DNA from 3 places in the Allocoprococcus similis genome. Region 1 is predicted to be linked to each of the others. Evidence: predicted binding sites of a transcription regulator. Region 1 holds the regulator's gene; each other region holds the start of a gene.
The links. The regulator HrcA, encoded in region 1, represses chaperone genes, less so after heat shock. The targets are predictions, from matches to a motif close to TGTTAGCACTCNNNNNNNNNGAGTGCTAACA.
Positions count from the first base shown of each region.

Region 2: a site for HrcA is predicted at 1,939-1,969, ahead of clpB (ATP-dependent chaperone ClpB). Genes of this name have one in related genera too.
Region 3: a site for HrcA is predicted at 1,880-1,910, ahead of htpG (molecular chaperone HtpG). Genes of this name have one in related genera too.

Region 1 is NZ_BAAHSG010000039.1:80,772-84,062, forward strand. It holds gene dnaK (molecular chaperone DnaK) at 1-717, opposite strand, end outside; gene grpE (nucleotide exchange factor GrpE) at 806-1,453, opposite strand; gene hrcA (heat-inducible transcriptional repressor HrcA) at 1,490-2,551, opposite strand; partial or broken gene ACYQ5K_RS14440 (hypothetical protein) at 2,800-3,291, opposite strand, start outside.
Region 2 is NZ_BAAHSG010000033.1:11,197-14,487, forward strand. It holds gene ACYQ5K_RS12555 (Hsp20/alpha crystallin family protein) at 289-759, shown strand; gene ACYQ5K_RS12560 (DnaJ C-terminal domain-containing protein) at 826-1,860, shown strand; gene clpB (ATP-dependent chaperone ClpB) at 2,027-3,291, shown strand, end outside.
Region 3 is NZ_BAAHSG010000038.1:13,394-16,684, reverse strand. It holds gene htpG (molecular chaperone HtpG) at 1-1,774, opposite strand, end outside; gene ACYQ5K_RS13675 (ABC transporter permease) at 2,005-3,291, opposite strand, start outside.

The DNA of each region.
Region 1 (3,291 bases):
TTTTTCAGCTGCTTCTTTCAGTCTCTGAAGTGCCATTCTGTCTGTTGACAGGTCTACGCCTTCTTTTGCCTTGAAATCTGCAAGCATATAGTCTGTGATCTTCTGGTCGAAGTCATCTCCACCAAGTCTGTTGTTACCAGCTGTAGAAAGAACTTCGATAACGCCGTCACCGATCTCGATAACAGATACATCAAATGTACCACCACCAAGGTCGTATACCATGATCTTCTGTTCTTTTTCATTGTCAAGTCCATATGCAAGAGCTGCTGCTGTAGGCTCGTTGATGATACGTTTTACATCAAGACCTGCAATCTTACCTGCATCTTTTGTAGCCTGACGCTGGGCATCGTTGAAGTAAGCCGGAACAGTGATAACTGCTTCCGTAACTTTTTCTCCAAGATATCCTTCTGCATCTGCTTTCAATTTCTGAAGGATCATAGCTGAAATTTCCTGTGGAGAATATTTCTTTCCATCGATGTCTACTTTATGATCTGTACCCATCTCACGTTTGATAGATGAGATTGTCTTTTCTGCATTTGTTACTGCCTGACGCTTTGCAGGTTCACCTACAAGACGTTCTCCTGTCTTTGTAAATGCTACTACAGATGGTGTAGTTCTTGCTCCTTCTGTATTTGCGATTACGACCGGCTGTCCACCTTCCATAACCGCTACACAACTGTTTGTTGTACCTAAGTCAATACCAATGATTTTGCCCATTATGAAGACCTCCTGTTAATATTATAAAAATTGTATTTTGCTTTGTTATTTATATAAAGTGTATCGGAAATACGGTACACGGTATATCTTAGTTTGCTACCTTTACCATGCTGTGTCTTACGACTGAGTCACGGTACATATATCCTTTCTGGAATTCCTCGGCTACTACATTTTCACCAAGTTCTTCATCCTCTACATGCATCACTGCATTGTGGAAATTCGGATCGAATTCCTGACCAACTGCTTCGATCGGTTTTACTCCGATTCCTTCCAGTGTGCTCATCATTTGTTTATAGATCTTATCCATTCCATCTACGAACGGATCGTCTTTCTTATCTTCCGGTACGGACTGAAGTCCGCGTTCAAAGTTGTCTACAATCGGAAGGATTTTCTCTACGACATCTTTGGCTCCAATCTCATACATCGCTGACTTTTCTTTTTCAGTACGCTTTCTGTAATTATCGAACTCAGCCATGTGTCTGGTAAGTTTGTCTGTCAGATCTGCGATCTGCTCATCCTTTTTATCTTTTTTATTCTTCTTTTCAAACAGCTTCTTTTTCTTTGGCTCTTCAGCATCTTCGGAATTCGTCTCTTTACCGGCAGCTTCTTCCTCTGTTGCTTCGGTTTCTTCCGCGTCTTCCGGTTCCTGCCCTTTTGCCTCCTGCTCTTTGGCTTCTGCCTCCGCAGCTTTCTTTGCTTCTTCCACTGCTTCTTTTACCATTTCTTCATTGCTCATCTTTTTATCCAATGGTTCTTCCACCTTTCTTACTTCTTATTCGAGCTTTTTCGGCTCATCCCTGTGGAATATGTCATCCAGCTCTGCCATCAGTGTCTTAAGCGTCTTCATGACATGTTCATAATCCATTCGCTTCGGTCCGATGATTCCGATAGTTCCCTGCATGCCCTCGCCCAGCTCATATGTTGCCGTGACTACGCTGCAGTCTTTCATGTTCTCCACATTCGATTCATCTCCGATGTATACCTGGATGTCTCTGTCTTCACCGCCGCTTGCCATTGACTTTGTAACCAGGGCGGCAAGCTGCTGCTTTTCTTCAAAAGCACTGATGATCTCCTGTGCGCTCTGCTTATCACTAAGCTCCGGATACTTGAAAATATTCGTCGCGCCACTGGTGTAAATCTCCATGTCGTCATCCAGCTGGATCACATTCGCTACTGCATCCATGACACTGCTCATCACACCACTGTGAATCCCTGCCTGTTCTTTCAGTCTTGCGATCACTCCCAGATTGATCTGCTCTAGTGAAGTTCCGTTCAGCGAAGTATTCAGAAGCATATTCAGCTTCAATAGTGCTTCATTGCTGAGCGGTTCATCCAGTGTCACGATCTGGTTCTTTACAATGTTGCCTTCCATCACGATCACAACGATCAGCTGATGGTCATCAACCTGTGAAAGCTGGATAAATTTTAATTTGTTCCCGTTGTAAGTCGGAGTCGAAATCATCGTCGCATAATTCGTGTTGTTCGCAAGAACCTTTGCAACCTGCTTCAGAAGTTCTTCCATCTTGTCAGCCTTCTCAAGCATCTGACCTTTGATCTCGGTAATCTCCTGTTCCTTCTGGCTCATCAGCATATCTACATACCATCTGTAACCTTTATCCGACGGAATCCTTCCTGCTGATGTGTGAGGCTGCATGATATAACCAAGCTCTTCGAGATCTGCCATCTCATTCCGGATCGTTGCCGAACTTAAATTCAGATCTGTATACTTGGAAATCGTTCTGGATCCCACAGGCTCTCCGGTCTCAAGATAGTTCTTAATGATCGCATGTAAGATCTTCGTCTTCCGCTCACTAAGTTCCTGTATGGCTTCCATATGCTACCTCCTTTTTTGTTATTAGCACTCATTATATCTGAGTGCTAACATTTTCTACGCTTATAAATGTACCACTTACCATTCACTTTGTCAACAGGGTTTATGATTTTTTTATTTTTGAGGTCCGGTTCCACCCGGATATGCTGTCGGATTCCAATTCAATCGGCAAACCATTCCGATGAGCCTCTGAAAGCGAACATTATGTCAGCAAAGGCTTCCATAATGTTCTGAGTCTCATCTACATTGCCTCAAATGAATTGGAATCCGACAGCATATCCGGGTGGAACCTCACTCAAGCCTCTAAAAATCGACTTGATTTGGGTGCTTACGGAACATACTATAAAGGATTTACTTGCTTCTTTAACAATACTGTATTGCGTGGGGCGGGACTTAATGGCTGCGCCATTTTCGTCCGCAAACTTTGGAGCTGGCTGTTTGAAGATGATATATTTTTTACTTTCCGGGGCTGCGCTGTTTTTGCCCTCGAATTTGGGGATTAGGTTGTTTTGAAGATGATATATTTTTTTACTTTCCGGGACTGCTCCTCTCCCACTTAACCTCCAAGTGGCTGGAGCAACTGGTTTTTTTCCGCACATCTTCCGACTGGGGCGTCCCATCTGTATGTTTTCCGTCTTCTTGGAAGAGGGTGGGGAGTTTGGGAGGAAGGGGCGGGCGACCAGGCAGAAAAGAAGGGATTCCAATTCATTTGAGGCAATGTAGATGAGACTCAAATCATTGTG
Region 2 (3,291 bases), on a different contig from region 1:
AGATACGCCATGCACAGCTCGGGAAAGAATTCCCTTGCTGCCAGGCTGTCGCCCTATAAAATAGCGAAAATAGACGCCTTTGCAAGTAAACTTGCAGGGCGTTTTTTTCACCATTTTGCATGGCTCGTAGTGTTCACAAATTCTTCATAAAAAAATTAGCACTCACCTCTTGACAGTGCTAACAATGCGTGCTATAGTACAGATAGAACAAAGAAAGGGGAACAAAAAGAAAGGTTTGCTTTCCAGTGTTCCGAACGTATTATGAGTGTTTGAAAGGAGACAGGACTTATGTTGATGCCTAGTATTTTTAATAATAACTTATTTGATGATGATTGGTTTGGATTTCCATTTTACGGATATGCAGATAAAGCAGAGGACAGAGCAGAAAAGAAGCTCTATGGACATCATGCGAATAATCTGATGAAGACAGATATCAAAGAGATGAAAGATGGATATGAGCTTGAGATTGATCTTCCTGGATTCAAGAAAGATGAAGTTACTGCAGAATTGAAAGATGGTTATCTGACAGTCAGTGCTGCAAAAGGTCTTGATCAGGATGAACAGGAGAAAGAAACCGGAAGATATATCCGTCGCGAACGTTATGCGGGAGCCTGCCAGAGAAGCTACTACGTTGGTGAAGATATCACAGAGGAAGACATCAAAGCAGAATTTAAACATGGTATTCTGAAACTCTTCGTTCCGAAAAAAGAAGCAAAACCGGTTGCAGAAGAGAAGAAGTATATCACAATTGAAGGTTAATATAGAAGATAAGTTTTCCCCGGAGAGTAATCTCCGGGGTGTTTTACAGGCAGGAGGTGACAGGACATGGCAGCAAAGCGGGATTACTACGAGGTGCTTGGAGTAGCGAAGAATGCAGATGAAAAGACGATCAAAAAAGCTTACCGGAAGTTGGCGAAGAAGTATCATCCGGATACCAATGCCGGAAATCCGGATGCAGAAAAGAAATTCAAAGAAGTAACAGAAGCTTATTCGGTACTGAGTGATCCGGAAAAGAAGAAGATGTACGATCAGTTCGGACACGCTGCATTTGACCAGTCTGCAGGAGGCGGCTATCAGGGAAGCGGATTTGGAAATGGTTTCCAGGGCTTCAAAAGTGGCCCGGGTGGTTATCAGGAGTATCATTTTACCGGAAATGCAGATGATATTTTCGGAGATATGTTTAAAGATATATTCCATGGAAACGGCAGCAAAAGCACAGGTGGTTTCGGAAGCCAGGGCTTTCACAGAAGGAGCTTCTATGACGATGGGTCCGGATTTGGCGGGTTCGGAGGATTTGGTGGCCACGGATCAGCAGGCTTTGATCAGAAAGGTCAGGATCTGAAAGCCAGTGTATCTGTTACATTTGACGAAGCAGCATTTGGCTGCGATAAAAGAATTACTCTGCAGGATCAGAGTGGAAAAGCACAGACGCTGGAGGTACACATTCCGGCAGGAATTGACAGTGGAAAGAGCATAAGGCTTCGTGGAAAAGGAATGCCGGGAACCGGAAAAGGCGGGGCAGGAGACCTTCTCCTGAAAATAACTGTTCAGCCGAAAGCAGGCTATGAACGAAAAGGAATGGATGTTTACACGACAGTCAATATTCCTTATACAACAGCCGTATTTGGTGGAGAGGCAAGAGTGCATACCCTGTATGGCGATGTGATGTGCAAGATCAAAGAAGGAACCCAGTCAGGAAGCAAGATACGTCTGAGAGGAAAAGGAATTGTTTCGATGAAGGATGCAAATGTCCACGGTGACCAGTATGTAACGGTACAGATCCAGGTTCCGAGACATTTGAATGCAGAGGCAAGACAGAAACTGATGGAATATAAAAAAGCCGCTGCCGGAGGAAGATAAAGAATCCGGAGCGTTTTATATAGACAGGACTCAGACAATGAGTCCTATGATTTGACAGAGGAGTAAAAATGTATATAGATTTAGCACTCGGCTCTTGACAGTGCTAACAACACGTGCTATAGTTCGGATAGAACAAAGATAGCAAGGCAAAGGAGGGACTCATGTTATGAATATCAATAAATTTACACAAAGTTCTATGGCAGCAGTGCAGAACCTTGAAAAGATTGCAGCAGATTACGGCAACCAGGAAATTGAACAGGAACATCTTCTGTATTCTTTGCTTACAATAGATGACAGCCTGATTCTCAAGCTGATTGAGAAGATGGGCATTACAAAAGAGACGATGATGAACCGTGTGGAAGAGCTTTTACGGAAGCGTCCGAAGGTACAGGGCGGTCAGATGTATATTGGTCAGAATCTGAATAATGTGCTGATCCATGGCGAGGATGAGGCAAAGCAGATGGGTGATGAATATGTATCGGTTGAGCATCTGTTCCTTGCACTTCTGAAATATGCGAACCGTGAGATCAAAGGTATGATGAAGGAGCTTGGAATTACAAGGGAAAGCTTCCTTCAGGTGCTTTCTTCCGTAAGAGGTAATCAGAGAGTAACCAGTGATAATCCGGAAGCTACTTATGATACTCTGAATAAATACGGGGAAGATCTGGTGGAAAAAGCCAGGGAGCAGAAGCTGGATCCGGTCATTGGGCGTGATGCAGAGATCCGGAATGTGATCCGTATCCTGTCACGTAAGACCAAGAACAACCCGGTTCTGATCGGTGAACCTGGTGTAGGTAAGACAGCAGCAGTAGAAGGTCTGGCACAGCGTATCGTGCGCGGTGATGTACCGGAAGCTTTGAAAGATAAAAAAGTATTTGCTCTGGATATGGGAGCACTGGTTGCAGGTGCGAAGTATCGGGGTGAATTTGAAGAGCGTCTGAAAGCAGTTCTGGAAGAAGTCAAGAACAGTGATGGAAACATCATCCTGTTTATCGATGAACTGCATACCATTGTAGGTGCCGGAAAGTCAGACGGTGCAATGGACGCCGGAAATATGTTAAAGCCAATGCTTGCCCGTGGTGAGCTGCATTGTATCGGTGCGACAACTCTGGATGAGTATCGCCAGTATATTGAAAAGGATGCCGCTCTGGAACGTCGTTTCCAGCCGGTTATGGTGGATGAGCCTTCAGTTGAGGATGCCATTTCTATCCTTCGTGGATTGAAAGAGCGTTATGAAGTATTCCATGGTGTCAAGATCACAGACAGTGCACTTGTTGCAGCTGTTACTTTGAGTAACCGTTATATTTCAGACCGTTTCCTTCCGGATAAGGCAATCGACCTGGTTGATGAAGCATGTGCATCCATTAAGACAGAGCTGGATTCTATGCCGACAGAGCTGGATGAACTGAACCGTAAGATCATGCAGCTGGA
Region 3 (3,291 bases), on a different contig from region 1:
CTACATTTTCATCTTTCATCTTTTCCACTTTTACTTCCAGCTTGTCATTGCCAAGTGCTTTGCGGAAGGTTTCGACCAGACTGTCTGTCTTTTCTTTGAATGCTTCTTTTTCTTCTTCAGATACATCCTCTTTGAAGTGATCGGTCAGATCTGCATCGATTCTCTGGAACTTAATATGTTCGTTCTTCTGCTCCATCTGAGTAATAAATGGAGAATCAATATTATGTGACAGGATCACTGCATCCAGTCCCTCTTTTTTGAACATATTGATGTACTGGCTCTGCTGCTGTTCATCTGTTACATAGTAGATCGTTGTCTTCTCTGCTTCTTTCTTTTCTGCTGACTGCTCTGCATTTTCACCCTCGGTCTTTTCCTCCGGCTCTGCTTTTCCGCCATTTTTTTCGATGCATTCTTTGAGTGTCATATACTTATGATCCAGGTTCTTGAACAGAACATAATCGCTCATCTTCTCGCAGAATTTTTCATCTTTCAGGCAGCCGAATTTGATAAACGGGCTGATGTCATCCCAGTATTTCTCATAGTTTTCTTTATCTGTCTTGCACATTCCGGAAAGCTTGTCAGCAACTTTCTTGGAAATATATTCAGAAATCTTCTGTACGAATCCATCATTCTGCAATGCGCTTCGTGATACGTTAAGCGGCAGATCCGGGCAGTCAATAACTCCCTTTAATACCATCAGGAATTCCGGAATGACTTCTTTGATATTGTCTGCGATAAATACCTGGTTGTTGTACAGTTTGATGGTTCCTTCGATAGAATCATATTCGGTATTGATCTTCGGGAAGTACAGGATACCCTTTAAGTTGAATGGATAATCCATGTTCAGATGGATCCAGAACAGAGGTTCTTTGTAATCCATAAATACTTTCCGGTAGAAATCAATATAGTCTTCTTTGCTGCATTCATTTGGATGTTTGGTCCACAGCGGTGCCGGATCGCTGATGGATACCGGGCGTTTCACGATCTTTGCTTTATCGGAAGCCGGTGAAACTTCAACCATTTCTTTTTCACCGTTCTCATTTTCCTTTTCTTCCATCTTGGCATCTTCGTGGATATGCTCAACAACGGTATCGGTATCTAGGACTTCCTCTTCCGGAATTGTCTCATATTCCGGTTCTGCATTTTCTTTTGACACAAAAATCTCTACCGGCATGAATGAGCAGTATTTCTCAAGGACTTCACGGATTCTGTATTCATTTGAAAATTCTACACAGTCTTCGTTCAGGAATAAGGTGATTTCAGAACCAACTTCCTCTTTATCCCCTTCTTCCATCTCATACTCTGTACCGCCTTCACTTACCCAGTGTACCGGTTTGGCACCCTCTTTATAAGAAAGGGTATCAATATGAACTTCATCAGCTACCATGAATGCAGAGTAGAATCCAAGACCAAAGTGTCCGATCATATCGTCCTCTGTTGTCTTATCTTTGTATTTATTCAGAAATTCGGTTGCTCCTGAAAATGCGATCTGTGTGATATATTCTTCTACTTCATCAGCAGTCATACCAAGACCATTATCGATGAATTTCAAAGTCTTCTCTTCCGGGTTTACAATAACCTGGATCTTTCCTTTATAACCATCCGGAAGTGTATATTCTCCCATCATATCCAGCTTCTTTAATTTTGTGATCGCGTCGCATCCATTGGAAACAAGCTCTCTTGCGAAAATATCATGATCGGAATATACCCATTTCTTGATAATCGGGAAAATATTTTCGCTGCTGATTGAAAGACTACCTTTTTTTGCTGCCATTTTTATCACTCCTAAATTTCATATTCTATCTTTTTGCGGTTTCAAACACCGTATTTTTCTGTCCATGAAATATCTTAATACCCTGATTTCTAAATGTCAATAGAAAATTAGCACTCTTTCAATAAGAGTGCTAATAATTCTGTGAAGAATATAAAATTTCTGTGAAATATATTTTCCAATCCTTTGTGTACCGTCTATAAGAAATCTTTGACATACACTGTCAAAAGCTTTTACTCCACGCTCTTCAAAGATTCCACCATATCAATCTTCTTCAGCTTGTAGAACATTACCCAGTTTACAAATAAAGAAAATGCTGCAGTAAACAAGAAGCTGTACAGATAACTCTGCCAGTGTATCTGACGTCCGAACATCGCCTCTTCCACTTCAACCGTCAGGATAGTATAACGGTGCAGGAAATTGCCAAGCACCATACCTACAACTGATCCGATGATCGTCAACAGAATATTTTCCCTGTACACATAAGAGGCAACTTCTCCGTCATAAAAGCCCAGAACCTTCAGTGTGGCAAGTTCTCTCTGGCGCTCCGTAATATTGATATTATTCAGATTGTACAGTACCACAAAGGCAAGCATTCCGGCCGATACGATCAGTACCACAATAACCAGGTTCAGACTGCGGAGCATATCATCCAGTCTGCCCTCAATACTGCTGGTGTAGCTTACATTCAACACTCCGTCCATCGCCAGAAGCTTTGTTCCTGTCTTCTCGATCTGATCATCTTTTCCATCTTTCACACTGTAAATGATCGTATTGTATTCGACCGGTTTTCCATACAATTCCTCGTATTTTTCCGGTGACAGATACAGATAATGGCTCATATAGTTTTCGCAGATTGCTCCAATGGTAACCGTCTGGTCCCCACGGTCTTCATCTTCGATTGTAAGCTGATCTCCCACCTTCACATTCAGAAGAGATGCCATTTTCTCGGTAAGGATCACCTCATCTTTTTTCAGTGAATAAACTTCATTCTTATTCGTTCTGCTGTGGAAGCTTAAAAAGTCCTCAATCTTTTCATCATCCGACGGAACCATCAGATAAAGTGTCTTTTTACCAGATGCAGACTTTACATCTGTCTTCTGCATATGTACTTCGATCGTCTCTTTTACATCTGCATTCTGATCCAGATACTCCTGGATCTGCTGTCTGTTTTCCTCAGAAATGTCATCACTCATATAGGTTGCCGCATCATAGAACTGCACCTTCTCATACTGTAAGCTGACAATCTCATAGATACAGTCTTTCAGTCCGAATCCGACTACCATCAACGCCATACAGCCGCCGATTCCGAAAATAGTCATAAAGAATCGCTTTTTATACCGGATCAGATTCCGCACGGTTGATTTCCATGTAAAATTCAGATGCTTCCAGATAATTCCGATCCGTTCAAGCAGAATCCTCTTGCCCTGCTTCGGTGCTGCCGGACGCATCAGTTCTGCCGGTTCTGCTGCCAGCTCTTTGTAGCAGGATGCGATCGTAGCGATCAGTATACAGGCAAC